4 regions of the Streptomyces sp. NPDC030245 genome follow, and region 2 is predicted to be linked to each of the others. Evidence: riboswitches for the same ligand, from Rfam matches in the RefSeq annotation. Region 2 holds a riboswitch; each other region holds the start of a gene.
What was found. Region 2 has a riboswitch for cobalamin ahead of ACZ4Z4_RS00255 (ABC transporter substrate-binding protein). Riboswitches for the same ligand answer to the same signal wherever they lie in the genome.
Positions count from the first base shown of each region.

Region 1 (7,579 bases), on a different contig from region 2:
ATTCCTCTTTCCCATGCTCAGGAGGTTAAGGGGTGATCGGCCTGTCAAAGGGATACCGGGCGCCGCCGCTGCGCAGCATCATGTGAGGGAGGCGAAACGGGGGTGTCGCCATGGCTGTCCGCTCCGGTCCGGGCGCCGTTCAGGTGCCTGTCTGGGCCTTTGCCGTCATCGGGTTCGTCCTGGTGGTGGGGTTGTTCTTCGGGATACGGGGAGTCGCGTCGCCCGATGGCGGGGCGCGCGGAGGCGGCGGGGGTTCCGCGGGCGGGAGCACCAGCACGGAGACGGGTACGGGCACGGGCACCGTCGGCGGTGGCACGGGCACTCCGGGCGGGGGCGACACGGGCGGGGGAACGGACGGGGCGTCGGGCGGTACGACCGACGGGTCGACGGACGGGTCCTGGCAGACCGGCGGCAAGGACGGGGACCGAGACGGGGATCGGAGCGGAGACGGCGGCCGGGACGGCGGCGGAAACCGTGGGGGCGGAAAGCCGCCCGGCTGGCTGCCGTGGGGACCCAAGTCGCCCAACACGGACGAACAACCCGAGCCGGACAGCTTGTACGACGCGTTGCAGAGGGGCGAGTGCCAACTGGCCTACGAGAGCGCGACCGCCGCGCAGAAGGGGTCCGGCAACTCGGCCTCCGCCGAGTCCTGGAAAGTCATCGAGGGACTCGCCGGGATCTGCAAGGCCGCCTACGGCGAGAAGGAAGGACTGAACATCGCCACCCGCGCCGAAGCGGGGCTCAGCGCGGCCGGCTACCGGCCGGGAACCGACCGATACCTGTGCAAGGACGGCGAGGCCTTCGCGGTCCTGCGACGCTTCGTCGCCTACTACAAGCGGCACCCCGGCGAGCGGGTCGTGCTGCGGTCCGCCCCGGCGGGCTCCGTCGCCTGTGAGAACAGGATCGCCGCCACGGACGCCGCCGTCGCGCCGGGTGCGTCGATCGGCTTCTACGGAACCTGGCCGGACGCGCCGGACACCGTGGAACTGCGCGCCGCGGAGCTGACGGATCCGATCGTCCTGAAACCCTTCGGCGACGAGGACGACAAGGCGAGGTGCTGCAAGGACGGAACGGTCACGGTGGACCTGCCGGGCCCCGACGGCTTCGGCGGTCTGCGCCCGAAGAGCATCGACGTGACGCTCGTGACGAAGAGCGGAGTCAAGGTGACGAAGCAGGCGGCGTTCACGCTCGACTGGAGCGGCATCCAGGAGTCGCCCTCGGCCTCTTCCGCGTCACCCTCCTCCGCGTCACCGATGTCCGCCTCACCGACGTCCGCGTCGCCCGCGTCCTCCTCGCCCGCGTCCGACTCACCGTCCCGATGAGTGAGCCTCCGGAACCGCCACCGCCACCGTCACCCGAACCAGAACCAGAACCAGAACCAGAACCGGAACCGCCCGCCGACCCCGACCCAGCGCCCCACCCCGCCCCCGCCCCGGACCCGGTCCCAGATCCGGCCCCGTCCCCTCCCCCGCCCCCCTCCGAACCCGCCATCGGCTGGTTGGAGCTCGTCGGCGCCATCGGCTCCCTCGTCACCCTCCTGACCGCGGTCCTCTTCTACTTCGGCTGGGCGAGCACCGACGCCGAGACCAAGGCCCTCGGCCTGCGTGACACCGTCTTCCACTTCTCCACCAGCGACTACCTGTTGCGCAGCGTCGGAGCCCTCTACCTGCCCGCCTGGTTCGCGGCGGGCATCGCGCTCGGCGCGCTCGGACTGCTCCGCTGGGCGGCGGGCGCACCGGAACGGCTCGACCGCGCCGTGCGCGTGCTGCGGTTCGCGTGGGCGGTGCCCCTCGTCCTCGTACCGCTGTATCCGCTCAACCCCTGGCTGTTCGACCTGCTGCTGCCGCTCACCGCGATCGGCGGCTTCGCGCTCAACGCGTACGCCCGTACCCGTGACCGCCGGGACCTGCGGCTCTGGGGGCTCACTCTCTTCGTCTGCGTCCTGTCGCTGTTCTGGGCCGTGTCGACGTACGCGGCGATCGCGGGGCGCGGCCGGGCGGAGCTGACCGTGCGGACCCTGCGCAGCGACGACTTCCCCGCCGTCGTCGTCTTCAGCGAGAAGGATCTGATGATCCGCGGCGGCGGCAGCTGCTTCCGTCGCGTCACCGGCAAGGGCAGCCAGTACGCGTACGAGTACGGCGGGCTGCGGCTGTTCCACGTCTCCGGGGACCGCGTCTTCCTGGTCCCCCGCTACTGGACGCCCGAGGACGGCACCCTCTACGTCCTCAAGGAGGGCGCGGGACAACGCGTCGACCTGCTCAGCGGGACCGGCCGCCGGGCACGGGAGTGTCAGGGCTAGCCGATCGACGGGGCGCCGCGTGGCGCCGCCGCGTGGCGCAGCTCACCTTTCGGATCCGGCCATGTCCCGGCCGGCCGGTGGGCGCCGTCGTAAGGTGATCAGTGCAGCTGGTTCGCCCCGTCCGCCAGGCGGGAGCGTCGCAAGAGGGAACCCGGTGGGAATCCGGGACTGCCCCGCAGCGGTGAGCGGGAACGACCGCCGTCACACGCACTGGGACCGCAAGACCGGTCCTGGGAAGCGACGGCCAGTAGGCGTCCTCCCCGGAGGATGTGCCCGCGAGTCCGAAGACCTGCCCGCTGTCCGCGCGCGAACCGTTTCGGGCGCGGATATCCCGGTGACCTCGAGGGCGGGTCGGCGCACACATCGGACGGACGGCCGCGCCACCCGCGCGATCCCTCTCCCGTCCGGTCGTTCGCCCCTTCGCGCTCTCGTCCCGTCCCCGGGATCTCAGGGATTCATCTCGCGAAGGAGATCTCCGTGACCACCAAGCCCGCAGCCGCGGCAGCACGGGCCACCGTGTACGGCTACCCCCGCCAGGGCCAGGGCCGCGAACTGAAGAAGGCCGTCGAGGGCTACTGGAAGGGCCGCGTCACCGCCGACGCCCTCCGTACCGCCGCCGCCGAACTCCGCCGCGCGAACTGGCGGGAACTCGCCGACGCCGGCATCGGCGAAGTCCCGACCGGCGACTTCTCGTACTACGACCACGTCCTGGACACCACCGTCATGGTCGGCGCCGTCCCCGAACGGCACCGCGCCGCGGTCGAGAAGGACACGCTCGACGGCTACTTCGCGATGGCGCGCGGCACGCAGGACGTGGCGCCGCTGGAGATGACGAAGTGGTTCGACACCAACTACCACTACCTGGTACCGGAGCTGGGTCCGGGCACGGTGTTCGGCGCCGACTCCACCAAGCAGGTCACCGAGTTCAACGAGGCCCGGGGGCTGGGACTTTCGGCGCGGCCCGTCCTCGTCGGCCCCGTCACCTACCTGCTGCTGGCCAAGCCGGCGCCGGGAGTGCCCGCCGACTTCGAACCGCTGACCCTCCTCGACCGCCTCCTGCCGGTGTACGCCGAGGTCCTCGCGGACCTGCGCGCGGCGGGCGCCGAATGGGTGCAGCTCGACGAGCCCGCCCTCGTCCAGGACCGCACGCCGGCCGAACTGAACGCGGCCGAGCGCGCCTACCGCGACCTGGGCGCCCTCACCGACCGCCCCAAGCTGCTCGTCGCCACGTACTTCGACCGGCTCGGCGACGCCCTGCCGGTGCTCGCCAAGGCCCCGGTCGACGGCCTCGCCCTCGACTTCACCGGGGCGGCCGCCGCCAATCTCGACGGGCTCGCGGCCGTGGGCGGCCTGCCCGGCAAGCGCCTCGTCGCCGGTGTCGTCGACGGCCGCAACATCTGGGTCAACGACCTGGAGCACTCCCTGGCCACGCTCGGCACCCTGCTCGGGCTCGCCGACCGGGTCGACGTGGCCGCCTCCTGTTCGCTCCTCCACGTCCCCGTCGACACCGCCCTTGAACGCGACATCGAGCCGCAGATCCTGCGCTGGCTGGCCTTCGCCCGCCAGAAGACCACCGAGATCGTGACCCTCGCCAGGGGCCTGGCCCGGGGTACGCACACGATCTCCACCCAACTCGCCGCGAACCGCGCCGACCTGGCGTCGCGAGCGGGCTCCCCCATCACCCACGACCCGGCCGTCCGCGCCCGCACCGAAGCCGTCACCGACGCCGACGCACGGCGCTCCCAGCCGTACGCGGAGCGGGCGGCGGCCCAGCGCGCCGCCCTCCGCCTCCCGCTCCTGCCGACGACGACCATCGGCTCCTTCCCGCAGACCGGTGAACTGCGGGCCGCCCGCGCCGATCTGCGGGCCGGCCGGATCGACGGCTCCAAGTACGAGGAGCGCATCAGGGCCGAGATCCAGGAGGTCGTCTCCTTCCAGGAGAAGGCGGGCATCGACGTCCTGGTGCACGGTGAGCCCGAGCGCAACGACATGGTGCAGTACTTCGCCGAACAGCTCACCGGCTACCTCGCCACGCAGCACGGCTGGGTCCAGTCGTACGGCACCCGCTATGTGCGTCCGCCGATCCTCGCGGGCGACATCTCGCGGCCCGAGCCGATGACGGTGCGCTGGACGACGTACGCCCAGTCCCTGACCGGCCGTCCCGTCAAAGGGATGCTCACCGGGCCCGTCACCATGCTCGCCTGGTCCTTCGTCCGCGACGACCAGCCGCTCGGCGACACCGCCCGCCAGGTGGCGCTCGCCCTGCGCGACGAGGTGAACGACCTGGAGGCGGCCGGGACCTCCGTCATCCAGGTCGACGAGCCCGCGCTGCGCGAGACGCTGCCGCTGCGCGCCGCCGACCACCCCGCCTACCTGGCCTGGGCCACGGAGGCGTTCCGCCTCACCACCGGCGGGGTGCGCCCGGACACGCAGATCCACACGCACATGTGCTACGCCGAGTTCGGGGACGTCGTCCAGGCGATCGACGACCTCGACGCCGACGTCATCAGCCTGGAGGCGGCCCGTTCCCACATGCAGGTCGCGCGTGAACTCGCCGCCCACGGATATCCGCGCGAGGCGGGCCCCGGCGTGTACGACATCCACTCCCCGCGCGTGCCGAGCGCCGAGGAGGCGGCGGCGCTGCTCCGCAAGGGACTCGACGCCATCCCGGCCGAACGGCTCTGGGTCAACCCCGACTGCGGTCTGAAGACGCGCGGCTGGCCCGAGACCAGGTCCTCGCTGGAGAACCTGGTCGCGGCGGCCAGGACGGTCCGTGCGGAGCTGACCGGCTCCTGACGGCCTGACGCGGTGTGACGGACCCGGGCGGGAGCGGCGTGCTCCCGCCCGGCAGGACACGTCCGCGCAGGTGTGTTTCTTCGCGCTCGGTGGCGCGTTGCGTTGTGCGAGGATGCGTTCAGTCGGAGAGCACTCCTCGCCTCACCTCCAAGGCCGGACGCCATGAGACAAATTCCCTCACTCCTGTTCGTCCTGTACGTGGCCTGCGCCGTGTGCAAAGCACGCGTCGCGCACCTGGAGTTCACCCCTCCCCACATGGATCCCGTGAGCATGCCGCGCTGGACCGCGTTGAGCCGCGCCGCCTACGCCGCGTCGAGAAGCCCCTCGCTCTGGTGGTTCACCGTGGAGAGCGAGGCGTACACGAACGGCACCGGGGAGAACGTCACCGCCGACGACGCGAGCCGCTACCGCGACGCCTTCCGCTACCCGCGCACCTTCGCCCGCGTCCACACGGCGGGGCTCAAGGGGGACGCGGGCTTCTGCGCGGGATGCGACGTCCCCTACTGCGCCCGGCACTGGCATCTGCAAGAGGCGGACGGCGGCGAAAGGGCTCTGTGTCCGCTGGGCCACCGGCGCTGACGGCTAGTTCACCGTCAGCTGGTTCACCGTCAGCTCGGCGATCCCGGGGTGCTTCTTCGCGTCCGCGTCGCCGCGCACCGTCACCCGGACGTACCGCGCGAGTCGCGTGGTGTCGGCCTCCGCGCGGTGCCAGTGCCGGCCGTCGAGGGAGAGCTCGACGGTGTGGGCGACGGGTTCGGTTTCGGTCCAGGTCGGGGTGACCTCGCCGACGCGGACGGGTTTGGCGAGGTCCGTCGTCAGCCGGCCGCGTGCGCCGTCCGGGACCCAGGCCGTGGCCGAGTTCCCGTCGACGGCGGCTCCCGCGTACATGCCGGGCTGCTCGGACGAGGCCTCGGCGGTGGTGCAGCGGGCCGCGTTGGTGGTGGGTGTCAGGTCGGGGCGGCGGGTCTTGAGGACGGCCGGGGCGCCCTTGCTGACGATCTGCTCGCCCTGCGGGGTGTCGAGCGTCATCGGCTCACCGCCCGTGAGGCGCACGGTGGTGCGGTGGGCGCCGAGCTCGATGTCGTACGTACGTCCCTGCCAGGTCAGTCCGCGCAGGGTGACGCCGCGGTCGAACTGCGGAGGGAGCATCGGGTCGAGGTGGAGGCGGTTCTCCCGCATCCGCAGGCCGGTCAGGCCGTTGGTGAAGGTCTGGAGGAAACCGCCCTTGCCGGTGAGGAAGTCGTGCGCGGGCGAGCCCGACAGCGGGTCCTCCGCGCCCGCCTTGTCGCCGCGGGCCTCCGAGAACTGGGCGAACGGGCCGCGCACGAACGGCCTGATGGAACGCTCCAGATAGGTGTACGTGGAGCAGCCCGGCTCACCGATCCCGGCGGCGTCGACGGCGTGCACCGAGTCCGTCATGGCGGGGCCGTCCGGGTCGGTGCGCTGCGCGTAGTAGTCGAGGGTGGCGGCCGCCGACCCCTCGGGCATCCGCCACTCCAGCGGGTACATCAGGAGGACCGTGTCGGCCTGCTTGATGGTGCCGCCGTCGTAGCCGTCGTACTGCTGGAAGACCTTGCGGCGCTCGTCGTACGGGATCCGGATGCGGTCGGCGACGGTCTTCCACTCGGCGGGTGCCCGCTTGCCGAGCAGTTCGGCGGCGCGGGTGGCGTGGCGCAGGGCGGTCACGGCACCCGCGTTGGTGAAGACCGCGTCATCGACGCCGTTGCTGTACTCGTCGGGCCCCGCGGTGTCCTTGATGGAGTAGCTGCCGTCCGTGTTGCGGCTGACGCGGCCCGCCCAGAACTCGGCGATGCCCTTCATCACCGGCCAGCCGCGCTCGCGCAGCCAGCGGGTGTCCTTGGTGGCCAGGTAGTACTGCCAGGTGGCCAGGGAGATGTCGGACTGGAGGTGGATCTGGGTGCGGCAGTGCGGCGGGTCGACGCTGTGGCACTCCTTGGCGAGGTCACCGGAACTGCCGCTGTTCCAGGGGTAGAAGAGCCCTTGGTAGCCGAGTTCGCGGGCGTTCTCGCGAGCCTTCGCGCGGGTCCGGTAGCGGTAGTCGACGACGGACCTGGCGAGTTCGGGGCGGGTGGCGAGCAGGGCGGGGTACATCCATGTCTCGGCGTCCCAGAAAACGAGGCCCGCGTAGTTGTCGCTGGTCAGGCCTGCCGGAGCGATGCTGTTGGCGGCACCCTCGCGGGTGTTGGAGAGCAGCCCGTACTGCGCGGACCGCACCCATGCCTGCATGTCGCGCCGCCCGCGCACCTCGATGTCGGCGCGCCAGAGCCGCGACCAGGCGGCGGTGTGGGAGCGGAGCAGCGTCCGCCAGCCGCGGTCGGCGGCGCGCCGCGAGGTGGCGGTGGCGTCCCGGCGCGGCGCGCGTGAGGTGAGGGACGTGTCGACGCCCACGTACTTGGTGAAGTCGTACGACTGCCCGCGCCGGACCGGCAGGGCCAGCGCCTGACGTGCTGTCAGCCTTTGCGC
Region 1 is NZ_JBVICF010000002.1:335,513-343,091, forward strand. Features, by position in the region: gene ACZ4Z4_RS06195 (LysR family transcriptional regulator) at 1-15, opposite strand, end outside; gene ACZ4Z4_RS06200 (hypothetical protein) at 111-1,322, shown strand; gene ACZ4Z4_RS06205 (hypothetical protein) at 1,499-2,299, shown strand; cobalamin riboswitch at 2,391-2,610, shown strand; gene metE (5-methyltetrahydropteroyltriglutamate--homocysteine S-methyltransferase) at 2,777-5,095, shown strand; gene ACZ4Z4_RS06215 (hypothetical protein) at 5,258-5,674, shown strand; gene ACZ4Z4_RS06220 (glycosyl hydrolase family 65 domain-containing protein) at 5,678-7,579, opposite strand, start outside.
Region 1: linked by a shared signal. The riboswitch ahead of metE (5-methyltetrahydropteroyltriglutamate--homocysteine S-methyltransferase) and the one ahead of ACZ4Z4_RS00255 (ABC transporter substrate-binding protein) in region 2 are both predicted to bind cobalamin.

Region 2 (7,579 bases):
CGTGCGGCCGGCCCGGGTCATCGCGGGCGGGCTGCTCGTCGCGAGCGTCGGCTTCGCGCTGATCTCGCGCGTCGACGCGTCGTCGGGGCTCGCCCCGCTCGTCATCGGCAGCACGGTGGTCACGCTCGGCTTCGGGCCGCTGATGGTGCTCGGTACGAACATGATCGTGGGGTCGGCGCCGCCGGAGCGTGCCGGGGCGGCGGCCTCGGTGTCCGAGACCGGTGCCGAACTCGGCTCCGCGCTCGGAGTCGCCGTCCTCGGCAGCGTCGGCACGGCCGTCTACCGGAGCCAACTGGCCGACGCGGACGCCCTCGACGCCGTCCCGCACGAGACCGCCGACGCGGCGCGCGAGGGCCTTGCGGCGGTGCGGGGCGCGGCCGACGGGCTGCCGGACGGGCCGGCGGCCGAGGCGCTGCTCGGCGCCGCCCGCGACGCCTTCGCGACGGGCCTCGGCACGGTCGCTCTGATCAGCGCCGTGCTGCTGGCGGCGCTCGCCGGGCTCACGATGGCGCTGCTGCGGCATGTACGCCCCATTGGGGCGCCGGAGGAGTGAGTGAGGTGATGCCCCCCGGGGGGCGCGGTCCGGGGGCCGGGGCCCGGGGGGCCGGGGCCCGGGGGGCCGGGGCCCGGAGGCCGGGTGCCCCGGGGGGCCGGCCCGAGGTCCGGGGGCCCAGAGACCGGGGCCCGGGCCCGGAGGCCGGGGGCCAGGGGTCGGGGGCCCGGAAGCCAGGGGCCGGGGGCCTGGAAGCCAGGGGCCGAGGGGGCCGAGGGGGCCGGGGGCCGGGGGCCGGGGGCCGGGGGCCGGGGGCCCGGAGGCTAGGGGCCGAGGGCCCGAGGGCCGGGGACCCGGAGGTCGGGGAGCCGGAGGTCGGGGAGCCGGGGGCCAGCCCGAGGTCCGAGGGATCAGAGACCGGGGCCCGGAGGCCGGAGGCCAGGGGCCCGGAGGCCAGGGGCCAGGGGCCAGGGGCCCGGAAGCCAGGGGTCGAGGGCCCGAGGGCCGGGGACCCGGAGGTCGGGGAGCCGGGGGCCAGCCCGAGGTCCGGGGGATCAGAGACCGGGGACCGGGGCCCGGAGGCCGGAGGCTCGGAGGCCGGAGGCCGAGGCCCGGGGACCGGGGTCCGGAGGCCAGGGGTTGGGGGCCCGGAGGCCGGGGCCCGGGGCTCGGAGGCCCGAGGCTCCGTCGCCCTTGGGAGACCGGGACGCATCAGCCCCGGCCCCCCGGGCCCACCTCACCCCCTCAGAAACCGCACCGAAGGCCGAGGCTGACGGCCCCCCTCGCCCCAGTCGTCCTCCCCCTGCGTCACCACCGCCCGCACCCCATAGACCTCGGCGATCAGCTCCTCGGTGATCACCTCGGCCGGGGTGCCCGCCGCGTACGCCGTGCCGTCCTTCAGGATCAGCAGCTGGTCGCAGAACATCGCCGCGAGGTTGAGGTCGTGCAGCGCGATGACGCTGGTGACGGGGAGCTCCGCCACCAGGCCCAGCAGGTCCAGCTGGTGCTGGATGTCCAGGTGGTTGGTGGGCTCGTCGAGGAGGAGTTCGCGGGGTTCCTGGGCCAGGGCGCGGGCGATCTGGACGCGTTGGCGCTCGCCGCCGGAGAGCGTGTGCCACGCCTGCCCCGCGCGCTCGGCGAGCCCGGTGCGCGCCAGCGCCTCGCGCACGGCCCGCTCGTCGTGGGCCGTGGGGGCCGACCACGCGCGGCGGTGCGGGATACGGCCCAGGCGTACGACATCCCGTACGGTCAACTCGACCTGCGTCGAGGCGTGTTGCTCGACCACGGCGATACGGCGCGCCACCTCCCGGCGGCCCGTGTCGGACAGCGCGCGGCCGTCCAGGGTGACCACTCCGGAGGCCGGGGCGAGGACGCCCGCGAGGATGCGCAGAAGTGTGGACTTGCCGGATCCGTTGGGGCCGAGGAGCCCCACCATGGCGCCGCCGGGCGGCGCGAGGCTGACGCCGTCGACGACCAGCCGTCCGCCCGCCTCCCGGGAGACCCGGTCGGCACGGAGGCCCAGCGCGTGCGGGGCCTTCAGGACATCCAGCGCGCCCGGTGCCTCCGGTGCACTCGATGCGTCGGGTGCGTCCGGTGCCTTCGGTGCACTCGATGCGTCGGGTGCGTCCGCCGCAACCGCCTCGTACGTCATGACGCCCTCCGCGTCCGGTACAGCACGGCCACGAACGCCGGTACGCCGATGAGTGAGGTCACCACGCCGACCGGGACCTCCTGGGGTTGCAGGGCCGTGCGGGCCAGCGTGTCCACCCAGACCAGGAAGACCGCGCCGGCGAGCGCGGTGACCGGGAGCAGTCGGGCGTGGCCCGAGCCGACGACCGCGCGGGCCGCGTGCGGCAGGACCAGGCCGACGAAGCCGATGGCGCCCGCCGAGCTGACCAGGGCGGCGGTCAGGAGAGCGGTCGTGCAGAGCAGGACGAGCCGGGTGCGGGCCACCCGGACCCCCAGCGCCGCCGCGGCCTCCGGGCCGAACGCGAACGCGTCGAGCGTACGGGCGTGGCCGAGGCAGATCACCAGCGCCACCGCGAGCACCGCGCCGCACAGCCACACGTCCGTCCAGCCGATCCCGCTGAGCGAGCCGAGGAGCCAGAAGAGGATGCCGCGGGTGGTCTCCGCGTCGCCCGCCATGAGGACGACGAACGACGTGAGCGCGGAGAACAGCTGCATGGCCGCCACGCCGGACAGCACGACCCGGTCCGTCGTGTCGCCCAGCGTGTGGCTCAGGAGCAGGACGAGCGCGAAGGAGCAGAGCGCGCCCGCGAAGGCGCCCGCCGAGACGGACACCGCTCCCCCGCCGACACCGAGGACGACGACCGCGACCGCTCCCGTGGACGCCCCGGACGACACCCCGAGCACGAACGGGTCGGCGAGGGGGTTGCGGAGCAGCGACTGCATGACCGCACCGCAGACCGCGAGGCCCGCGCCGCAGACCGCGGCGAGCAGGGTGCGCGGCATCCGCAGGTTCCAGACGATGCCGTCCCTGATCGGGGTGAGGGGGCTCTCGCCCCAGCCGAGGTGCGCGACGACGGTCGCCCATACGTCCGGCACGGAGATGTCCGCGGGCCCGATGGTGACGGCCACGGAGACGGACAGGACGAGCGCGGCGACCCCGGCCGGCCACAGGAGGCCGACGCGCAGGAGGCCGACCCGCAGGCCATGCCGTCCGACGGGAGCGGTGGGAGCGGTGGGAGCGGTGGGAGCGGCGAGGGCCGTGTCCCCGCCTGGCACTGCCTCCCTCACTTGACGAGCCCGAATTTCCGCAGCCCCGCCGCGACCTGCTCGATGCCGTCGACCGTGCGGATCGTGGGGTTCATGGCCTGGCCGCTGAGGAGGACGTACCGCTTCTTCCTCACGGCGGTGAGGTTCTTCGTCGCCGGGTTCGTCTCCAGGAACTTGATCTTCGCCGCGGCGCTCTCGGCCGACTGCGACTTGCGGGTGAGGTCGCCGATGACGAGGACGTCGGGGTCGCGGTCGGCGACGGTCTCCCAGTTGATCTGGGGCCACTCCTCGCGGGTGTCGTCGAAGACGTTCTTCGCGCCGAGCTCGCGGGTGATGATGCCGGGCGCGCCGCAGCAGCCCGCCATGTAGGGGGCGTCGGAGTTGGCGAACCAGTACAGGAGTGTCACGTCGGAGGCGGCCGCCTCGTCGATGTCCTTCGTGGCCCTCGCGACCCGGCTCTTCAGGTCCGCGACCAGCTGCTCGCCGCGCTGCTCGACGTGGAAGACCTTCGCGAGGTCGCGCACCTCTCCGTAGACGGTGTCCATGGTGAGGGTCTTGACGCGTTTGCCGTCGCCGCTGCCGTTGTTGTCCTTGCCCGCGCAGTCGGTGGGCGAGACATAGACCGGGACGCCGAGTTCGGTGAACTTCGTGCGGTCGGCGACGCCGCCCTTGCCGACCGTGTAGAGGAAGGAGGCGCTGACGAAGTCCGGCTCCTTGGAGAGGACCTTCTCCAGCGCCGGGTAGCGGTCGGCGAGCCGCTCCACCTTCGCGTTCTCCTTCTCCAGGTTCTTCAGGACCGGGTCGGTCCAGGTGCCGGTGCCGACCATGCGGTCGGCGAGGCCGAGGGAGAGGAGGATCTCCGTGGATCCCTGGTCGAGGGAGACGGCCCGCCGGGGCGGCGCGTCGACCTTCGCCTCCTTGCCGCAGGAGGCGACCGTGACGGGGTAGCCCGCGGCGCTCTTGTCAGCCCCGCCTGCCTTGTCTCCCTTGTCCGACGTGCCGCCTCCGCCGCACGCGGTGAGCGCGAAGAGGCCGGCACAGAGCAGGGCTGACAGGGCAGGCAGGGCGGACAGGGTGGATGTACGGGCTGTCGAGGACACGTGATCCCTTGGGTCTCGCGGCTCATACGCGGAGCCTGGCCTGCGTCACGACCTCCGTCGCCCGGTGTGCGAGCGGAGGCGCCAGCAGGTCTTCGGACTCGGGATCGTCCGGACGGGGCGCCTTCCCGGGCGTCCTGGAACGCCCAGTGGCCGTGGCCCCGCCCGTCCCCCTCACCGCTGCGCGTCAGTTCCGGATTCGCACCGGATTCCCTGGCCCAGGTGTGGGTTTGACTGGCTTGCGCAAGTTATCACGCGCCCTCGCGGGGGCGGTCCGTGCCTTGGGCCGGTGCGGGCCTCGGCTCGCCGCGGTAGGTGCCGAAGGACCAGCGGTTGCCCTCGGGGTCCTCGATGCCGAACTCGCGGCTGCCGTACGGCTTGTCCTCGATCTCGCGGGTGATCTTGACGCCGGCCTCGGTGAGGCGGGCGTACAGGGCGTCCACGTGGTCGGTGACGACGTAGGCACCGGCCGTGCCCGGCTTTCCGCAGGCCGCGGCCGCCGACCCGGGGTCGTACGAACCGAGCATGATGCCGCCGCCCTCGGGCCAGTCCAGCTGGGCGTGCGCGACGCGGCCGCCGTCCTCGTAGACGGCGGTGCGCAGGAAGCCGACGGTGCCGACGAGGAAGTCGATCAGCGCGGGGGCGTCCTCGGCCTGGAGCGCCGGCCAGATGGCGGGAGCGGGCGTGGCGTCGGTAGTCGTGTCGGGTGTGGTCTCGGGAGTCGTGTCGGGTGTGGTGTTCATGGCTTCCACTCTTCGCCGTCGCCGTGCGCCCCGGCTTGGATATTCCGGCACTCTTCGGCCAGCCAGCGGGTGGGGCTCGCCTTCGTGTACTGCCGGAAGTCGCGTACGAGGTGGGAGTGGTCGTAGTAGCCGGTCTCGGCGGCGACCCGGGCGAGGTCCGGCGGCCCGCCCGCCGCGACCGCGCGGACGACGGCGGCCTTGGCGTGCTGGAAACGCATCAGGCGCGCGGCCTGTTTGGGGCTCAGCCCGGTCTCGGCGCGGAACAGCGCGGTCAGTCGGCGCTCACTGAGCGCGACGTGCCGGGACAGGCCGCCGAGGGTGCCCGCGCCGCGGTGCCGGGCCAGCCACGCCCAGGCCTCGGCGACCTCCGGCCGTACGGATCCGGCGGCCCGGTCCTCGGCCGCGCGCCGCCGCAGATAGCGGGAGAGCAGGGCGAAGCGGTCCTCCCAGCGGTCCAGCTCGCACAGGCGCTCACGGATGTCCGCCGCCCGGTCGCCGAGGACGTCGGTGCCGCCGACGACGAGCTGCCCTGCCAGTGCGGCGGCGGGCAGACCGAGGAGCGGGCGGGCCGCGAGGGGGTGCACGGCGAGCTGGATGCCCGCCTCGTGCTCGGGCTGTACGACGTACGCGGGGCTCTGGTGCAGGCCGCCCACGACGATGTCGGTGCGGGCCGCGTCCGGGCCCGTGGCCTGGCCGGGGGTGCCGCCGGTGGCGATGGGCCCGTCCAGCGAGAAGATCACGGTCAGATACGGGGACGGGAGGCCCCGGTGCAGGGCCGGCCGCTGTCCCGCGGTGCGGTAGCCGACCGCGGAGACGACCATGCCGTCGAGCCGCGGAACGGTCCTGACGAACTCACGGGAGCCCATGTGTTCCAGTATGCGGGGCGGGGCGCGGCGGGTCGCGCGGTCCCACACCGCTACCCGGCCCTCCCCTCCCCACACCCTCCGCGTCCGGTGACTTCGATCATGGGAAACGGGCGCCCCGGCCCATAGCATTGCGCGCCGCTCCGGACGGGGCCGCGCATCGCTTTCAGGGAACGGCAGGGACGTAGAGACATGGCAGTACGGGCAAAGGGCAAGCTGGCCGTCATCGGTGCCACGGGGGCGCTGGCCGCCGCCGTCCTCGCGGGCGGCGCGCTGTGGCCGACGGGCGAGGCGACCGCCGCCGACACCTCCGTGGCCACCGCCCGTGAGCTGTCGCACTGGCCGAAGCCCGTCGCGAAGAAGCTCGGCAAGGTCATCTCGGAGAACGGGCACAAGGGCGCGTACGCCGTCTTCGACGCGGACAACACGACGTACCGCAATGACCTGGAGGAGTCGCTGCTGCCCTTCCTGGAGATGAAGGGCGTCCTCACCCGCAAGACCATGGACCCGTCGCTGAAGGTCATCCCCTTCAAGGACAAGGCCGGGCACAAGGAGAGCCTGTACAGCTACTACAACCGGCTGTGCGAGGTGGACGACCAGGTCTGCTACCCGTGGGCCGCGCAGATCTTCTCCGGCTTCACGCTGAAGGAGCTCAAGGGGTACGTCGACGAGCTCCTCGCGTACAAGAAGCCGATCCCCGCCGAGTATTACGAGGACGGGAAGCTGACGAAGACCGAGGTGAAGGCGCCGGAGTTCTCGCGCGGCATGCAGCAGCTCTACAGGACGCTGCGGGCGCACGGCATCGAGGTGTACGTGGTCAGCGCGGCCAGCGAGGACCTGGTGCGCATGGTGCTCGCGGACCCGAAGTACGGCTACGGCGTGAAGCCGCAGAACGTCATCGGGGTGTCCATGCAGCTGAAGGACCGTAAGACCGGCGAGGTGACCAGCTCCCGCAAGGAGATCGCCGAGGGCCGCTTCGGCGAGCAGGACCGCGCGAAGCTCGCGGAGCGCGAGCTGACGCCGAACCTGTGGGTGCCGCTGACCTGGTACGAGGGGAAGCCGGCGGCGATCAACACGTACATCGACGAGTGGAAGAAGCCGATCCTCGCCGCCGGTGACACGCCGGTCAGCGACGGGCCGATGCTGTTCCACTCCGCCGACGTGGACCGCGGCGGCGTGCGCGTCTGGGTCAACCGCAAGGACTCGTACATGAAGCAGCTCGACGGGATGAAGGCGAAGAACGCCGAGCGGCAGCGTGAGCTGGGGCAGAAGGTGACCGCCGACAAGCGGTGGCTGACGGTCACGCCGGACCAGATCGGCTGACAGTTACTCCGGACCAGATCGGCTGACGGCGCGGGAGGCGTATGCAGGAGGGCGGCGTGGAGGACGGCGCAGGATGGGTCGCATGACTCAGGAATTCCTCGCCACGGAAACCTCACCCGCCCTCTCCCCCCTCTCCGCCTTCTCCTTCGCCTGTGACGGCGAGACGCTCAGCTGCGCCGAAGCGCTGCCCGGCGCCGCCGCGGCGCCGGCCCCCGCCACCACCGTCGTCCTGCTGCACGGCGCCGGTGGCGGCAACAAGGCGCGGCTTGCCGCTCTCCAGGCGGAGTTCGCGGCGCGCGGCTGCCGGGCGCTCGCCCTCGACTT
Region 2 is NZ_JBVICF010000001.1:52,939-60,517, forward strand. Features, by position in the region: gene ACZ4Z4_RS00240 (MFS transporter) at 1-553, shown strand, start outside; gene ACZ4Z4_RS00245 (ABC transporter ATP-binding protein) at 1,230-2,144, opposite strand; gene ACZ4Z4_RS00250 (FecCD family ABC transporter permease) at 2,141-3,238, opposite strand; gene ACZ4Z4_RS00255 (ABC transporter substrate-binding protein) at 3,247-4,329, opposite strand; cobalamin riboswitch at 4,396-4,580, opposite strand; gene ACZ4Z4_RS00260 (VOC family protein) at 4,578-5,069, opposite strand; gene ACZ4Z4_RS00265 (AraC family transcriptional regulator) at 5,066-5,935, opposite strand; gene ACZ4Z4_RS00270 (HAD family hydrolase) at 6,125-7,255, shown strand; gene ACZ4Z4_RS00275 (alpha/beta hydrolase) at 7,338-7,579, shown strand, end outside.

Region 3 (7,579 bases), on a different contig from region 2:
TCCCGTCGACCTCGAACGCCGCGCAGGTCGCCGCGATCTGCCGCAGCGCCGCGTCGCCAAGGACCACCTGGGGGAGCAGCGCGCGGGCCGCCACGACGCGGTCGCGCAGCGCGGCCTCGTCCTCGGCGAAGCGGGCGGCGAAAGCCTCGGCGTCGTCGTCGTAGGCGAGCCGCCGCCGTACGACCTCGACGCGCTGGTCGGTCTCCCGGGACGCGGCCACCTCGACGGTGAGACCGAACCGGTCGAGCAACTGCGGCCGCAGCTCGCCCTCTTCGGGGTTCATCGTGCCGACGAGCAGGAACCGCGCGGCGTGCCGCACGGATACGCCCTCACGCTCGACGTACGAGGCGCCCATCGCGGCCGCGTCGAGCAGGAGGTCGACCAGGTGGTCGTGGAGGAGGTTGACCTCGTCGACGTAGAGGATGCCGCGGTGGGCGTCGGCGAGCAGTCCGGGCTCGAAGGCCTTCACGCCCTCCGCGAGCGCCCGCTCGATGTCGAGGGCGCCGACGAGCCGGTCCTCGGACGCGCCGACGGGCAGCTCGACCATGCGTGCGGGGCGCGCGGTGGCGCCGCCCGCGTCGTGCGGGCCGTCGGGGCAGTTCGGGTCGGGCGCGGCCGGGTCGCACGAGAAGCGGCACCCGGCGACGACCGGCACCTCCGGGAGCAGCGCGGAGAGCGCGCGCACGGCGGTGGACTTGGCGGTGCCCTTCTCTCCCCGCACGAGTACGCCGCCGACGGCGGGCGACACGGCGTTCAGCAACAGCGCGAGCCGCAGGTCGTCCTGGCCGACGAGGGCGGTGAACGGATACGGGGTGGTCACAGAGCCTCCTTGATGCGGTGGTGCGTGGCGGTGCTCATGCCGGTCATCGCGCGGGCGCTCGTGCCGGCCTTTGCGCGGGCGCTCACGACGGCGCACCCGGCGCGATGAACGGCAGGCCCTCCGGTGGGCCGTTCTCGATCAGCCGCCACAGCGCGTCCGTGTCCGCGTGTTCTTCGATCAGGTCGCCCAGCAGGTCGAGCTGCTCCTCCCGCAGCGCGCCGAAGCTGGTGTCGGGGGCGGGCACGAAGCGGCGGCCCGCCGCACGGGCGACCTCGGTGAGAAACCGGCGGCGGAACGCGTCGCTCTCCAGCGACCCGTGCCAGTGCGTGCCCCACACCTCGCCGACCCGGCAGCCGTCCAGGAAGGGCTCCCCGCCCGCCACCTCGGCGACGCCGTGGTGGATCTCGTACCCCTCGACCGGTTCCCCGAGCGCCTCGCCCACCGGCCTGGCGAGGGTCTTCTCGCGGGCGAACCGCACCCGCACCGGCAGCAGCCCGAGCCCGTCCACGGACCCGGCCCGCGACTCCACCTCGTCCTCGATGTGCTCGCCGAGGACCTGGAAGCCGCCGCAGATGCCGAGCACGGGCCGCCCCTCGGCCGCCCGGCGCGCGAGGGCGTCCGCGAGACCGCGCTCCCGCAGCCAGGCCAGCGCCTTCACGGTCCCGCGCGTGCCCGGTACGACCACGAGGTCCGCGTCGACGAGCTCCTCCGCCCGGTCCACGAACCGCACGACGACGCCCGGCTCGGCGGCCAGCGCGTCGACATCCGTGAAGTTGGACATCAGCGGCACCGCGCAGACGGCGACCCGCAGCACGTCCTCGCCGACCGGCGGCGCCACCACGGACTCCCGGACGGCGCCGCGCAGGGAGACCCGCAGGCCGTCCTCCTCGTCGATGCCGAGCCCGTGCTGGAACGGCAGCACGCCGTACGTGCGCCGCCCGGTGAGCCCGAGCAGCATGTCGAGCCCCGGTTCGAGGAGGGAGACGTCCCCGCGGAACTTGTTGACCAGGTATCCGGCCACCAGCTCCTGGTCGGCCGCGCTCAGGAGCGCCGTCGTACCGAAGAACGACGCGAACACCCCGCCGCGGTCGATGTCACCGACCACCAGGACGGGGAAGCGGGCGGCGCGCGCGATGCCCATGTTCACGATGTCGGTGCGCCGCAGATTGATCTCGGCGGGACTGCCCGCGCCCTCACAGATCACGGCGTCATAGCTGCCCCGCAGCTCGTCGAGGCATCCCTTGACGGTGTCGAACAGCGCCTCCTGGCGCCCCCCGTGGTAGCCGCGCGCGCTCATCTCGCCCACCGGCCTGCCCATGAGGACGACCTGGCTCGACCGGTCGCCGCCGGGCTTGAGCAGCACGGGGTTCATCAGCGCGCTCGGCTCGACGCGGGCGGCCTGCGCCTGCATGGCCTGCGCGCGCCCGATCTCGGCGCCCTCGCGGGTGACGAAGGAGTTGAGGGACATGTTCTGCGCCTTGAACGGCGCGACGGACACGCCCTTGCGGGTCAGCCACCGGCAGATGCCGGCGGTGACGACGCTCTTCCCGGCGTCCGAGGTGGTCCCGGCGACGAGCAACCCGCCACTCATGCGTTTCTCCCTGACGTAGCCGACCACGACCCTGCCGACCGTGACCGTGCCGACCGCGACCGTGCCGACCCCAGTGCCCCGCGGGCGGCGACCGCGACGCCGAGAGCCAGCCAGCTCACGCGCCGCGAGAGCCGCACGGCCCGCTCGATGTCCGTCACCCGCACCTCCCGCCCCGCCGCGTTCAGGACGGGCCGGTGCTCGACCCGTCCCGCGTACGAGAGGGTCCCCCCGAGCCGCACCCCCAACGCCCCCGCGAAGGCGGCCTCGACGGGCCCCGCGTTGGGGCTCGGGTGCTTCGCGGCGTCGGCGCGCCACGCCCCGACCGCGCCCGAGGGCGACTCCCCGGCCAGCGCGGCGAGCGCGGCGGTGAGCCGCGCCCCCGGCCACCCGAAGACGTCGTCGAGGCGGGCGGAGGCCCACCCGTAGCGCCGGTACCGCGGTGACTTGTGGCCGACCATCGCGTCCAGCGTGTTCACGGCGCGGAAGGCGACGAGCCCCGGCACCCCGCCGAAGGCGCCCCACACGAGCGCCCCCACCACCGCGTCGGACGTGTTCTCGGCGACGGACTCCACGACGGCCCGCGCGATGCCGTCGGCGTCGAGTGCCTGCGGGTCACGCCCGCACAGATGCGGCAGCCGCTCCCGCGCGACCTCGATGTCGCCGGCCTCCAGCGCCCCGCCGACGGCCCGCGCCTCCCGGCCGAGTGAGGTGCCGCCGACGACGGACCAGGTCGCGGCGGCGGTCAGCGCCACCGAGCCGGCGCGTGACCGGCGTACGAGACGGGAGGCGAGGGCGGCGGCGCCCGCCGCGCCCCCCGCGCACACCACGGCGTGCAGCGCGCCCCACCCGCGGTGGTCGCGCCACAGCTTCCGCTCGACGGCGCCCGCGGCACGTCCGAACGCGGCGACCGGATGGCCTCGGCGCGGATCGCCGAGCAGCAGGTCACCGAGGAGTCCGGCGGCGGCGCCGTACGCGAAGTCGCGATCGGCACTCATGGGCTCAGCCCGTCGCTGCGCTGAGGAGGGAGTTCGTACGCAGGGAAGGAACCGGCAACGGGCGGCCGCGCATGGCGATATGTCCTCACTCAGGGTGTCCGCGCCCTGGTTCGACGTGATCGGCGGCGAGAGTTCCTGGCTTCCGGGGGAGCGTCTTCCCCCCGGTGACAGTGGCGGGACCGCGCCGGATTCGCACCGGCTTCCTCTTCTGCCGCCGTAGTTGGCCCCGGCAGTCCACCACGCCCCGCGAACGCCCGTCAACTCGCCGTTGACCTGCGGCGGGAGAGTGTGCGGAGCCCCACACACGCCGGTGGGGCGCGAGACGTACTCACACGTCCCGCGCCCCACCGTCGAACGCTGCCGTCAGGCGACGATCAGATAGATCCCGTACGCCACGGCCGCCGCGCACAGCGCGAAGCAGGCGTACGCGCCGGTGCGCGCCATGGTCGCGGAACCGCCGCCCGAGGCGGCCGCCGCCTCCTGCTTGGAGAGGCCGACGATGCCGAGGGTGAACAGGCCCACCAGGGCCACCGTCACCGCGAGGCTGACTCCGAAGACGGAGCCGAGGGCTGCCCAGTCGATGCTCATGGTGATCTGTCCTTATACCGTCGCGGGCCGGGCGGGGTCCGCCAGGGCGCCGGTCGTGGTGGTGGTCGGGGCTCCGACGGTGGCCTTGACGGGCTCGTCCGGTCCGGTGGCGGCGGCCAGCGCGCCCGTGGTGGGCGGGGTGACGGCGGCGATCGCGGTGGTCACGACGCCCGCGGGCTCGGCACCGGTGGTGCCGTCGTGGCGGATCTCGTCGTCGGTGACGTTGGTGTGGTCGATGGCGTTGCGCCGCGAGAGCACCCAGATGACGGCCGAGCCGGCGATCAGGAGCGCTGCGGTGACCGCGACGCCCCAGGGGCCCTGCTTGGTGAGGAGCTCGGCGCCCGCGCCGACCAGACCGGCGGCCGGCAGGGTCAGGCCCCAGGCGACGAACATCCGGGTCGCGGTCGACCAGCGGACCACGCCGCCCTTGCGGCCGAGGCCCGCGCCCATCACGGCGCCGGAGCAGGACTGGGTGGTGGAGAGCGAGAAGCCCAGGTGCGAGGAGGCCAGGATGACCGTCGCGGCGCTGGTCTGGGCGGCGAAGCCCTGCTGGGGCTGGAGGTCGGTGAGGCCCTTGCCCATGGTGCGGATGATGCGCCAGCCGCCGAGGTACGTGCCGAGGGCGATGGCCACACCGGCCGAGACGATGACCCACATCGGGGGGTTCGCGCCGGGGTTCAGGACGCCGCCGGTGACCAGGGCGAGCGTGATGATGCCCATGGTCTTCTGCGCGTCGTTCGTGCCGTGGGCCAGCGAGACCAGGCCCGCGGAGGCGATCTGGCCCGCGCGGTAGCCCTTGGCGGTGGCCTTGGTGTCGGTGTTGCGGCCGATCCGGTACGTCAGGCGCGTGGCCAGCGCCGCGGCGATGCCCGCCACGAGCGGCGCGGCGAGCGCCGGGATCAGGATCTTGGTGACGACGGTGCCGCCGTCGATCGACGACCAGCCCATCGACATGACCGCGGCGCCGATGAGGCCGCCGAAGAGGGCGTGGGAGGAACTGGAGGGCAGGCCCACCAGCCAGGTCAGGAGGTTCCAGAGGATCGCGCCGACGAGCGCGGCGAAGATGACCTCTGTCTTGAGGCCGTCCTCGTTGACGATCCCGCCTGAGATCGTCTTGGCGACTTCGACGGAGAGGAAGGCTCCGACGAGGTTGAGCACGGCGGACATGGCCACCGCCGTCTTGGGCTTGAGAGCGCCGGTCGAGATGGTCGTCGCCATCGCGTTGGCAGTGTCGTGGAAACCGTTCGTGAAATCGAACACGAGAGCGGTGACGATCACGATCCCGAGGAGAAGCGTGATGTGTTCCATTTACCCAGGCTTCTGTTGGACGTCAGTGGCATGTGGAACGTAGGCAACCTGGGTGAACGGAAAGTGAACTGAGCCGGGCGGTGCGGTGACCCGAAGTGGAGTGCCGTCGCTCCGAATGGACCAGGTGTACGAAGACGATCGTACGGATCAGGGGCGGGAAGCCTGCAAATCGGGCGGAATACTGTGCTCCGCCATCCGGCGGGCACCCTTCGCGCGCCCTGCCGCCACCGGCGCGGCGACCCGCCGAAGAGATACTGATCACGCCGGACCCCCAGAAACCGGAACCGCCCGGCTGGCAGGATCGCCGCATGACTGAGCAGCGGCACGACGAGGGCCGGGACGGGGCGCGCGACGCCGTGCGGGAAGCCTGGGCCGAGCTGGTCCTGACGGCTCGCAGGACGGTGCGGGACGGCCTGGTCGTCGGCACCTCGGGCAACGTCTCCGTACGCGTCGGCGGGACCGTCCTCGTCACCCCGAGCGGAGTGCCCTACGACCGGCTGCGGCCCGCGGACGCGGTCGGCGTCGACCTCGATGGGCAGCGGCTCTTCGGCGACCTCGCGCCGACCAGCGAACTCCCCATGCACCTCGCGATCTACCGCACCACCTCCGCGGGCGCCGTCGTCCACACCCACGCCGTGCACGCCACGGCCGTCTCGATGCTGGTCCCCGAGCTCCCGGCCGTCCACTACATGACCGGCGCCCTCGGCGGCCCGGTCCGCGTCGCGCCCTACGCGCTCTACGGAACCGACGAGCTGGCCGGGCACATGCTCCACGCCCTGCGCGACCGCACCGGCTGCCTCCTCCAGAACCACGGAACGATCACCTACGGAGACGACCTCTCCCAGGCGTACGACCGCACCGCCCAGCTGGAATGGATGGCCCGCCTCTGGCTCACGGCCGCCGCGGTCCCCGGCCACGCCCCGACACTCCTCTCCCCGCAACAGCTGCGCGAAGCGGCGGAGAAACTGCGCGGCTACGGTCAGCCCGCGGACTGAGCCGGCACATCACTCCGGAGGCATCGCCCACTGGCCCCGGAGCCCTCGGCCCCGGACACTGGGACGGTGCGCCCAGCCAAAGCGACGGCAGCGGCCGTCACCGCAGCAACAGCCGCCCTGGGGACGGCCGCGGCCGCCATCGCGGCGGGCCGTTTCGCCAGCGACGCCGCCCTCAAGACGCCACCCGGCCGCCGCCTGCCGACCGAACCCCGCCTCACCGTGCACGCCACGGCCGCGGGACAGATCAGCCTCACGCGCGCCCTCGCCAGCCGCCGCCCCGGCACGTACGGCCTGAGCGGCCCCGGCACCCACGCGGTCGTCGGCCCCGTCCTGGAGTCCGCCCCGCACGAGGCGGACACGGTCGTACGCCGCCTCGAAGCCGTCACCCGCGGCTCCCTGGAACCGGGCGACCGCGTCTGGCTCACCCCGCAGGTCCACATCGGGGACCCGCGCACGGCCCTCGGTCTCGACCACGCGGACGTCGCCATCGCCGGCGAGCTCGGCGCCCTGCCCGCCTGGTTCGTGCCCGGCGCCCGGGCCACCTGGGTCATCACCGTCCACGGCCTCGGCACCACCCGCGAACACCCCATGGTCGTCATGGACTTCCTCCACCGCCTGCGGGTCCCGGTCCTCGACCTCGCCTACCGCGGCGACCCCGGCGCGCCCCGCTCCCCGGACGGCCTCGGCCACCTCGGCGAGACGGAGTGGCGCGACCTGGACGCCGCCATCCGCCACGCCGTGCGCCACGGCGCCGAGCGCGTCGTCCTGCACGGCTGGTCCACCGGCGCCGCCATGTGCCTGCACGCCGCCGCGCACTCGGCGCTCCGCGACCGCGTCGGCGGCCTCGTCCTCGACTCCCCGGTGCTGAACTGGGAGACCACCCTGCGCGCCCTCGCCGGCGCCCGGCGCACCCCCGGACCCCTCCTTCCGCTTGCGGTCCGCGCCGCCCAAGGCCGCACCGGCCTGCGCGGCGACCGGCTGCCGGCCGCGGCGGACCCCGGCGCCCTGCGGGTGCCGACCCTCCTCGTGCACGGCCCCGACGACGCCGTCGCACCCTGGGCCCTCTCCCGCCGGCTGGCCGAACAGCGCCCGGACCTGGTCACGTTGCACCCGGTGCAGGACGCCCCGCACGGCGCCATGTGGAACGCCGACCCCGCGGGCTACGAAGAGGCGCTGCGCCGCTTCCTCACCCCCCTGCTGTGACGCTGCGCCGTCATTCCGTTTGGGTTTTCGGACCGTCAACAGGAAGACTGCCCCCGTGACGTCCCGTACCCCGCGCGAC
Region 3 is NZ_JBVICF010000006.1:58,645-66,223, reverse strand. Features, by position in the region: gene ACZ4Z4_RS17745 (putative cobaltochelatase) at 1-820, opposite strand, end outside; gene ACZ4Z4_RS17740 (cobyric acid synthase) at 903-2,411, opposite strand; gene ACZ4Z4_RS17735 (cobalamin biosynthesis protein) at 2,408-3,406, opposite strand; cobalamin riboswitch at 3,514-3,660, opposite strand; gene ACZ4Z4_RS17730 (hypothetical protein) at 3,770-3,994, opposite strand; gene ACZ4Z4_RS17725 (inorganic phosphate transporter) at 4,007-5,302, opposite strand; gene ACZ4Z4_RS17720 (class II aldolase/adducin family protein) at 5,611-6,297, shown strand; gene ACZ4Z4_RS17715 (alpha/beta hydrolase family protein) at 6,364-7,500, shown strand; gene ACZ4Z4_RS17710 (hypothetical protein) at 7,556-7,579, shown strand, end outside.
Region 3: linked by a shared signal. The riboswitch ahead of ACZ4Z4_RS17735 (cobalamin biosynthesis protein) and the one ahead of ACZ4Z4_RS00255 (ABC transporter substrate-binding protein) in region 2 are both predicted to bind cobalamin.

Region 4 (7,579 bases), 820 kb from region 2:
CGCCACGAGCAGCAGGGGTGCGCTCGGCGTCTCTTCGCTCACGTCATGGGGAACCATGCGGTCATCGTATCGATTCCCGGTCCGGATCCCGGAATGTGATCTCACCTGCTGGACGGAATCCGTTCAGGATGCGGGCGGCGGCAGATAGACGACGCTCGGGGCGCCGGTCAGCGGATGCGTGCTGACCTCGGCCGTCACGCCGTACACGGTGGCGAGCAGCTCGGCGGTGAGGACCTCCTTGGGCGCCCCGGAGGCGACGAGGCGGCCGCCGTCGAGGACGTAGAGGCGGTCGCAGTAGTACGCGGCGAGGTTCAGGTCGTGCAGGGCCAGCAGGTTCGTCGTGCCCAAGTTCCGCACGAAGGAGAGGATTTCGAGCTGGTAGCGGATGTCGAGGTGGTTGGTGGGCTCGTCGAGGACGACGAGGGTGGGCTGCTGCACCAGGGCGCGGGCCACCAGGGCGCGCTGGCGCTCGCCGCCGGAGAGGGAGGGGAACGCGCGGTCGGCCAGCTCCTCGACGCCGACACGGGCCAGCGCCTCGGTGACGAGGGCCTCGTCGGCCGCCGTGTCCGCCTCCCAGAACCGTTTGTGCGGGGAGCGGCCCATCGCGACCACCTGCCGGACGGTCAGCTCGAAGGCCGCCTGCCCGTCCTGCGGCACGGTGGCCAGGCGCCGGGCGCGGGCCTTCGGGGTCATCGTGTGCAGGTCGTCGCCGTCGAGGAGGGCGTGGCCCGCGGTGGGGCGCAGCGTGCCGTACACGCAGCGGAGCAGCGTCGTCTTGCCGCTGCCGTTGGGGCCGACGACGCCGACGGTCTCGCCGGGGGCGGCGGTGAGGTCGACGGCGTCGACGAGGAGCCTGCCGTCGGTCTCGTACGACAGGGCCCGGGTGCGCAGCTCGCCGGTCATGCCGGGACTCCTTCGGTACGCCGCCGCAGCAGCCACAGGAAGAACGGGCCGCCGGTGAGAGCGGTGAGCACGCCGACGGGGATGTCCTGCGGCGCGGCGACGGTGCGGGCGGCGAGGTCGGCGGCGACCAGGAACACCGCGCCCATCAGCGCGACCACGGGGAGCAGCGCGCGGTGGGCGGCGCCGACCAGCATGCGGGCGGCGTGCGGCACCATGAGGCCGACGAAGCCGATGGCCCCGCTGTACGCGACGAGGACGCCGGTCAGGAGCGAGGCGAGGACGAAGACGCCGGCGCGGAAGCGGGCGGCGTGCAGGCCGAGGACGGTGGCGCCCTCCTCCCCGGCGAGGAGCAGGTCGAGGGGCCGGGCCATGGAGACCAGGAGGGCCGTGCCGACGGCGAGGGTGGCGCAGGGCAGGGCGAGCATGTCCCAGCGGGCGCTGCCGAGGCCGCCCAGCGTCCAGTAGAGGACTTCCTTGAGGTGGTCCGCGCTGTCGGCGGTGACGAGGATGAGGCTGGTCAGCGCGGTGAGGATGTAGGAGACGGCGACGCCCGCGAGGATCAGGCGCCCGGTGGCGAAGCTGCCGCCGCCGCGGGCCAGGGCGTAGACGAGGACGAGGGAGAGCAGCGCGCCCGCGAAGGAGGCGGCCGGGATCGTGACGGTGGTCGACAGGCTCGCGCCGAGGCCGAAGACGCCGCCGAGCACGATCGCGCAGACCGCGCCGACGGAGGCGCCGGAGGAGACGCCGAGCAGGAAGGGGTCGGCGAGGGGGTTGCGGACGAGGGCTTGCAGGACGGTGCCGATGACGGCGAGCCCGGCTCCCACGGTCGCCCCCAGGATGACCCTGGGGAGTCTCACGTCCAGCACGATCGTTCGGAACGGTGAGGGTTCCGCTCTGCCCATCAGGATGTCCACGACCTGGGCCGGTGGGATGTGGACGGAGCCCAGGGCGAGCCCGGCGATGATCGCTACCGCGAGGGCTGCGGTGAGGACCGCGCAGACCGCCGAGCGCCGCCCCCGTGAGTTCCGTCGATCGCCCTTCGGGCTCGTCCTCAAACGCCGGACGGGCTGGGACACCCGCCCGTCGGGCTGAATCTGCTGCTGCGCGCTCACAGCTGGGCCGCCAGCTTCCTCACCGCCTCGGGTGCTCGTACTCCGGTGACCATGTCGGAGAGCCGCAGGACCGCGAAGCGCTTGTTCTTGACGGCCGGGACGTCCTTGAGGACCGGGTCGTCCAGGAGGCGCTTCTTCTTCTGGGCGACGGTGGTGGCGCCGTAGTCGAGGATCAGGATGGCCTCGGGCCTGCGCTCGACGACCGACTCCCAGGAGGCGTCGCTGAAGGACTTGTCGACGTGGGCGAAGATGTTGCGGCCGCCGGCCCGCTCGATGATGTCGTTGCCGATGCCGCGGCCGCCCGCGGTGAACGCGGTCTTGTCGCCGCTGTCGTAGACGAAGACGGAGAGCGGCTTCCCGTCCTTGGCCTCGGTCCTGGTCTTGTTCTTCTCGGCGGTGGCGGCCAGTTCGCGCTGGGCGCTCTTCACCCACCGGTCGGCGCGGGCCCGCACGCCGAAGGTGGCGCCGACCTCGCGGACCTCGCGGTAGACGTCGTCCATGGAGACGGGCTTCTTGGCGCAGCCCTCTACGTTGAGGCGGCTCTTGATGCCGGACTTGGCCAGTGCCGAGCGGCTGCGGCCGTCGCCCGCGAGGAAGGCGCTGGCGTAACCGCCGTAGACGAAGTCGGGGTTGGCGGAGAGCAGCTTCTCGTAGGAGGGGTACTCCTTGGCGAGCACCGGGAGAGAGTTGTACGCCTTCTCATACTTCGGGAGGACCTTGTCGTCGAGGTAGGCGGTGCCGGCGATGTGGTCCTTCAGGCCGAGTTCCAGCATCACTTCGGTGGTGTGCTGGTTCATGGTGACGGCGCGCTTCGGCGGTGCGTCGTACGTGGTCTTCACGCCGCAGTTGGTGACGGTGTACGGGAATCCGGCGGCCTTGGCGGCGGGCTTGCCCGAGTCGTCGCCATCGGATGCGGCGGAGCATGCGGCGAGCGGGGCCAGCAGGGCCGCGGCGGTGAGCACGCGAAGGGCGCGGGACATGGCTGAACTGCCTCCTCCAGGGGATTTCCGCGTCCCCTGCGTCGTGTGGAGGAGGGCGGCAGGTCAGTTCCTGACTCCCCCGCCCCGGTGCGGGGTGGGGTCACAGTGGCGGGACCGTGCCGGGTTCGCACCGGCTTCCTGGGTCCTGCCGCCCTCGTGAGTAAAGCTCAGTATGCCTGTACGACCTTTACCTCTTCCTCGGTGACCTCGCCGTCCACGATCCGGTACGAGCGGAACTGGAAGGGGCCCGCGTCGTCGGTGTCCGCCGTGGAGACCAGGACGTAGTGGGCGCCGGGCTCGTTGGCGTACGTGATGTCGGTGCGCGAGGGGTAGGCCTCGGTCGCCGTGTGCGAGTGGTAGATGATCACCGGCTCCTCGTCGCGGTCGTCCAGCTCGCGGTAGAGCTTGAGCAGGTCGCCCGAGTCGAACTCGTAGAACGTGGGCGAGCGCGCGGCGTTGAGCATCGGGATGAACCGCTCGGGGCGGCCGGTGCCCGCCGGGCCCGCGACCATGCCGCACGCCTCGTCGGGGTGGTCCTGGCGCGCGTGCGCGACGATCTGGTCGTGGAGGGCCTGGGTGATGGTCAGCATGGCGCCAGGATAAGCAGAGGGGCCCACGCGTACCGAAGTGTGGTACGCGTGGGCCCGAATGCTGGACAGCGGCCTTGGGGAGCCGGTCAGTCCCGGCGGTCAGTCCTTGGAGAGGCGGTCGCCGGCCGGCTCCTCGGAGAGGCCGATCTTCCGCTTGTTGAAGGCCGCGGCCTGCGGGTTGCGGCTCTTGAGGACCAGGTAGGAGACGCCGAGGATGGCGGCCCAGACCGGAGCGGCGTACAGCGAGATCCGCGCGTCCTTGTCGACGCCCATCATCACGATGACCATGCCGATGAAGAGCAGGGCGAACCAGCTGGTGTACGGGGCGCCGGGGGCCCGGAAGGTGGACTGCGGCAGCTCGCCGCGGTCGGCCTTGCGGCGGTAGCGGATCTGGCAGGCCAGGATCATGATCCAGGCCCACATGCCGGAGATGGTGGCGAAGGAGACGACGTAGTTGAACGCCTCGCCCGGCCACTGGTAGTTGATCCAGACGCCGACCAGCATGAAGGCGGCGGAGGCCGTGGTGCCGACCAGCGGCAGGCCGTTCTTCGTGAGCTTGGTGAAGAACTTCGGGCCCTGGCCGTTGAGCGCGAGGTCGCGCAGCATGCGGCCGGTGGAGTACATGCCGGAGTTGCAGGAGGAGAGCGCGGCGGTGAGCACCACGAAGTTCACGATCGCGGCGCCGACGCCGAGGCCCATCTTCTCGAAGGCGGCGACGAACGGCGAGACGCCGGGCTGGAAGTGCGTCCACGGCACGACCGACAGGATCATGATGAGCGCGCCGACGTAGAAGACGGCGATGCGCCACGGCACGGTGTTGATGGCCTTGGGCAGGACGGTCTTCGGGTCCTTGGACTCGCCCGCGGTGACGCCGACGAGCTCGACGGCGAGGAAGGCGAACATCACGATCTGGAGCGTCATCAGCGTGGAGCCGATGCCGTTGGGGAAGAAGCCGCCCTGGTTCCACAGGTGGGCCACGGTCGCGGTGTCACCGGCGTCGGAGAAGCCGATGGTGAGGATGCCGATGCAGATCAGGATCATGCCGATGATGGCGGTGACCTTGACCATCGAGAACCAGAACTCCAGCTCGCCGAAGAGCTTCACGGAGATGAGGTTCGCGCCGTACAGGATGACCGTGAAGATGAGCGCGTACGCCCATTGCGGAACGGATCCATGGGTCCAGTACTGCATGTACTGGGCGGCCGCCGTCACTTCCGTGATGCCGGTGACGACCCAGAAGAGCCAGTACGTCCAGCCGGTCACGAATCCGAAGAACGGGCCCATGAACTCACGGGCGTACTCCGAGAAGGAGCCCGACACGGGGCGGTACATGAGGAGCTCGCCGAGCGCCCGCATGATGAAGAAGATGACGAGGCCCGCGATGGCGTACGCCAGGATGAGGCTGGGGCCGGCCTTGTGAATGGCCTTGCCCGCGCCGAGGAACAGGCCGGTGCCGATGGCACCGCCGATCGCGATCATCTGGATCTGCCGGGCTCCGAGCCCGCGCTGGTAGCCCTCGCCGGACGAGCCGTCCTGCGCGACACCGTTGCCGCCGTGCTCGTCGTGGTGCTCTTCGACCTGCACTGAGGTCATGGTGACGCCTTTCTCCATGCTGATCCGCGCCCGCACATCTGCGTTGTGGCTGCGGATCAGGTCCTGATCCCCCCGGATACGAATGGAGTGCTACCGGCGGTCTGCCGGCTGAAGCGCCCCCGGCGACATGGGTGGCGTCACCGAGTGGTCGTGAAGATTTATCACGGTGGCAACAGTGAGGGAATGCGACAGAATCAGCCAACTGTGGCGCAGGCCACAAGAAGAAGCGGACAAAACGCCCTCTGCGCCACAAAGGTGGGCAATGAAGTGACGCGATCGTTATCCGGATTTGAGCATCCGCTGAGCGAACGACCGCGCGGTGAACACAACCTGTCCACTACAACAAAATTCGCTGCCCTCTGCAACGACTACCGCCGGATTCAGTCCAGCAACGTCCCGACCAGCGTTTCCTGCAATCCGCCGAGCCAGAGATAGGCCATCACCATCGGCTTGCGGGGGTCCGAGTCCGGCAGCCGGTAGAGCAGGTCCGCGTCGTCCTCGTCGCTGACCTCCAGGCGCGTGCCGATCGCGAGGCGGAGGTCGTTGAGGGCGCCCAGCCAGTGCCGGGACTCCTCGACCGACAGTTTCAGGACAGCTCCGCCCTCGCCGGAGGCCGTCGTGGAGTCGAGCGAACGGATCACGACCAGGGCGTCGTCGCGCTTCTTGGCCCGCAGGTCGTTCTCCGTGAAACGGCGGAATTCCGCCGAGTACGCCCGCAGTTCGTCCGCGTCGCCCGCGCTGTCCTCACTGCCGGGGCCGCCGTACGCGTCGGGCAGCAGACGCCGCATCACCGGGTCGGCGGGCGGCTCGCTCGGCCCCTCGGCGAAGAGCTCCGCGAGCGGGTCGTCGGAGACCTCGCCGCCCGGCCCCGGACCGATCAGCTCCAGGAGCTGCACGGCGAGGGAGCGGATGATCGAGATCTCGACCTCGTCGAGCGCGACGGCGGCGCCGCCCCCTGGAATCGCTTCGAATTGTCCTGGCATCAGATGCGTCGCCACTTCCGGACCGCCGCTCGCGGTCCTGTCCGCTACTTCCGGTCCTGCTGAAGAGTGGCCCACAGCCCGTACCCGTGCATGGCCTGGACGTCGCGCTCCATCTCCTCGCGGGTGCCGGTGGAGACGACCGCGCGGCCCTTCTGGTGCACGTCCATCATCAGCTTCGTGGCCTTCTCCTTCGAGTACCCGAAGTACGTCTGGAACACGTACGTCACGTAGCTCATCAGGTTGACCGGGTCGTTGTGGACGAGCGTGATCCAGGGGACGTCCGGTTCGGGGACGACGAGCGCCTCTTCGTCCGATTCCGGACGGGTGATCTCTGCGGGAGCCGTACTCACATGGCCCATGCTGCCACCCCGGGAGGGCGCTCGCACAAATGGCCTCCAGTCCGGGCGTCGAAATCGTCAGAGTGACGAGATTGGGGGTAGCATCCGTCATATGAACACAGCGGACCTTGGGCTGCCGGTGGATGTTCCGTCGACGGCGCTCTTCACGGACCAGTACGAGCTGACGATGTTGCAGGCCGCGCTGCGGGCCGGTACCGGCGACCGGCGTTCGGTCTTCGAGGTCTTCACCCGCAGACTGCCCGAGGGACGGCGCTACGGCGTGGTGGCCGGCACCGGCCGCGTCCTGGACGCCGTCGAGAACTTCCGCTTCGACGCCGGCGTCCTCGGCTTCCTCCGCGAGCGGAACATCGTCGACGAGGCGACCCTCGAATGGCTCTCCGAGTACCGCTTCAGCGGCGACATCTGGGGCTACCCCGAGGGCGAGGTCTACTTCCCCGGCTCGCCGATCCTGCGGGTCGAGGGCTCCTTCGCGGAGTGCGTGCTCCTGGAGACGGTGATCCTCTCCATCCTCAACCACGACTCGGCCATCGCGGCCGCCGCCTCCCGCATGTCCTCGGCCGCGGGCGAGCGCCCGCTGATCGAGATGGGCGCCCGCCGCACCCACGAGCTGGCCGCCGTGGCCGCCGCCCGCGCCGCGTACGTCGGCGGCTTCGCGACCACCTCGGACCTGGCCGCAGGATTCCGCTACGGCATCCCGACCGTCGGCACCAGCGCCCACGCCTTCACCCTGCTGCACGACAACGAACGCGACGCCTTCCGCGCCCAGGTCGACTCCCTCGGCCGCGGCACGACCCTGCTCGTGGACACCTACGACGTGACCGAGGCCGTCAGAATGGCCGTCGAGGTCGCCGGGCCCGAGCTCGGCGCCGTCCGCATCGACTCCGGCGACCTGCTGCTCGTCGCGCACCGGGTGCGCCAGCAGCTGGACGAGCTCGGCGCGACGGACACGAAGATCGTCGTGACCTCCGACCTCGACGAGTACGCCATCGCCTCCCTCGCCGCGGCGCCCGTCGACGCGTACGGCGTGGGCACCCAGCTCGTCACCGGCTCCGGGCACCC
Region 4 is NZ_JBVICF010000001.1:876,860-884,438, forward strand. Features, by position in the region: gene ACZ4Z4_RS03895 (putative leader peptide) at 1-57, opposite strand, end outside; gene ACZ4Z4_RS03900 (ABC transporter ATP-binding protein) at 124-903, opposite strand; gene ACZ4Z4_RS03905 (FecCD family ABC transporter permease) at 900-1,868, opposite strand; gene ACZ4Z4_RS03910 (ABC transporter substrate-binding protein) at 2,012-2,995, opposite strand; cobalamin riboswitch at 3,040-3,159, opposite strand; gene ACZ4Z4_RS03915 (M67 family metallopeptidase) at 3,163-3,585, opposite strand; gene ACZ4Z4_RS03920 (amino acid permease) at 3,685-5,178, opposite strand; gene ACZ4Z4_RS03925 (DUF2017 domain-containing protein) at 5,559-6,161, opposite strand; gene clpS (ATP-dependent Clp protease adapter ClpS) at 6,206-6,520, opposite strand; gene ACZ4Z4_RS03935 (nicotinate phosphoribosyltransferase) at 6,612-7,579, shown strand, end outside.
Region 4: linked by a shared signal. The riboswitch ahead of ACZ4Z4_RS03910 (ABC transporter substrate-binding protein) and the one ahead of ACZ4Z4_RS00255 (ABC transporter substrate-binding protein) in region 2 are both predicted to bind cobalamin.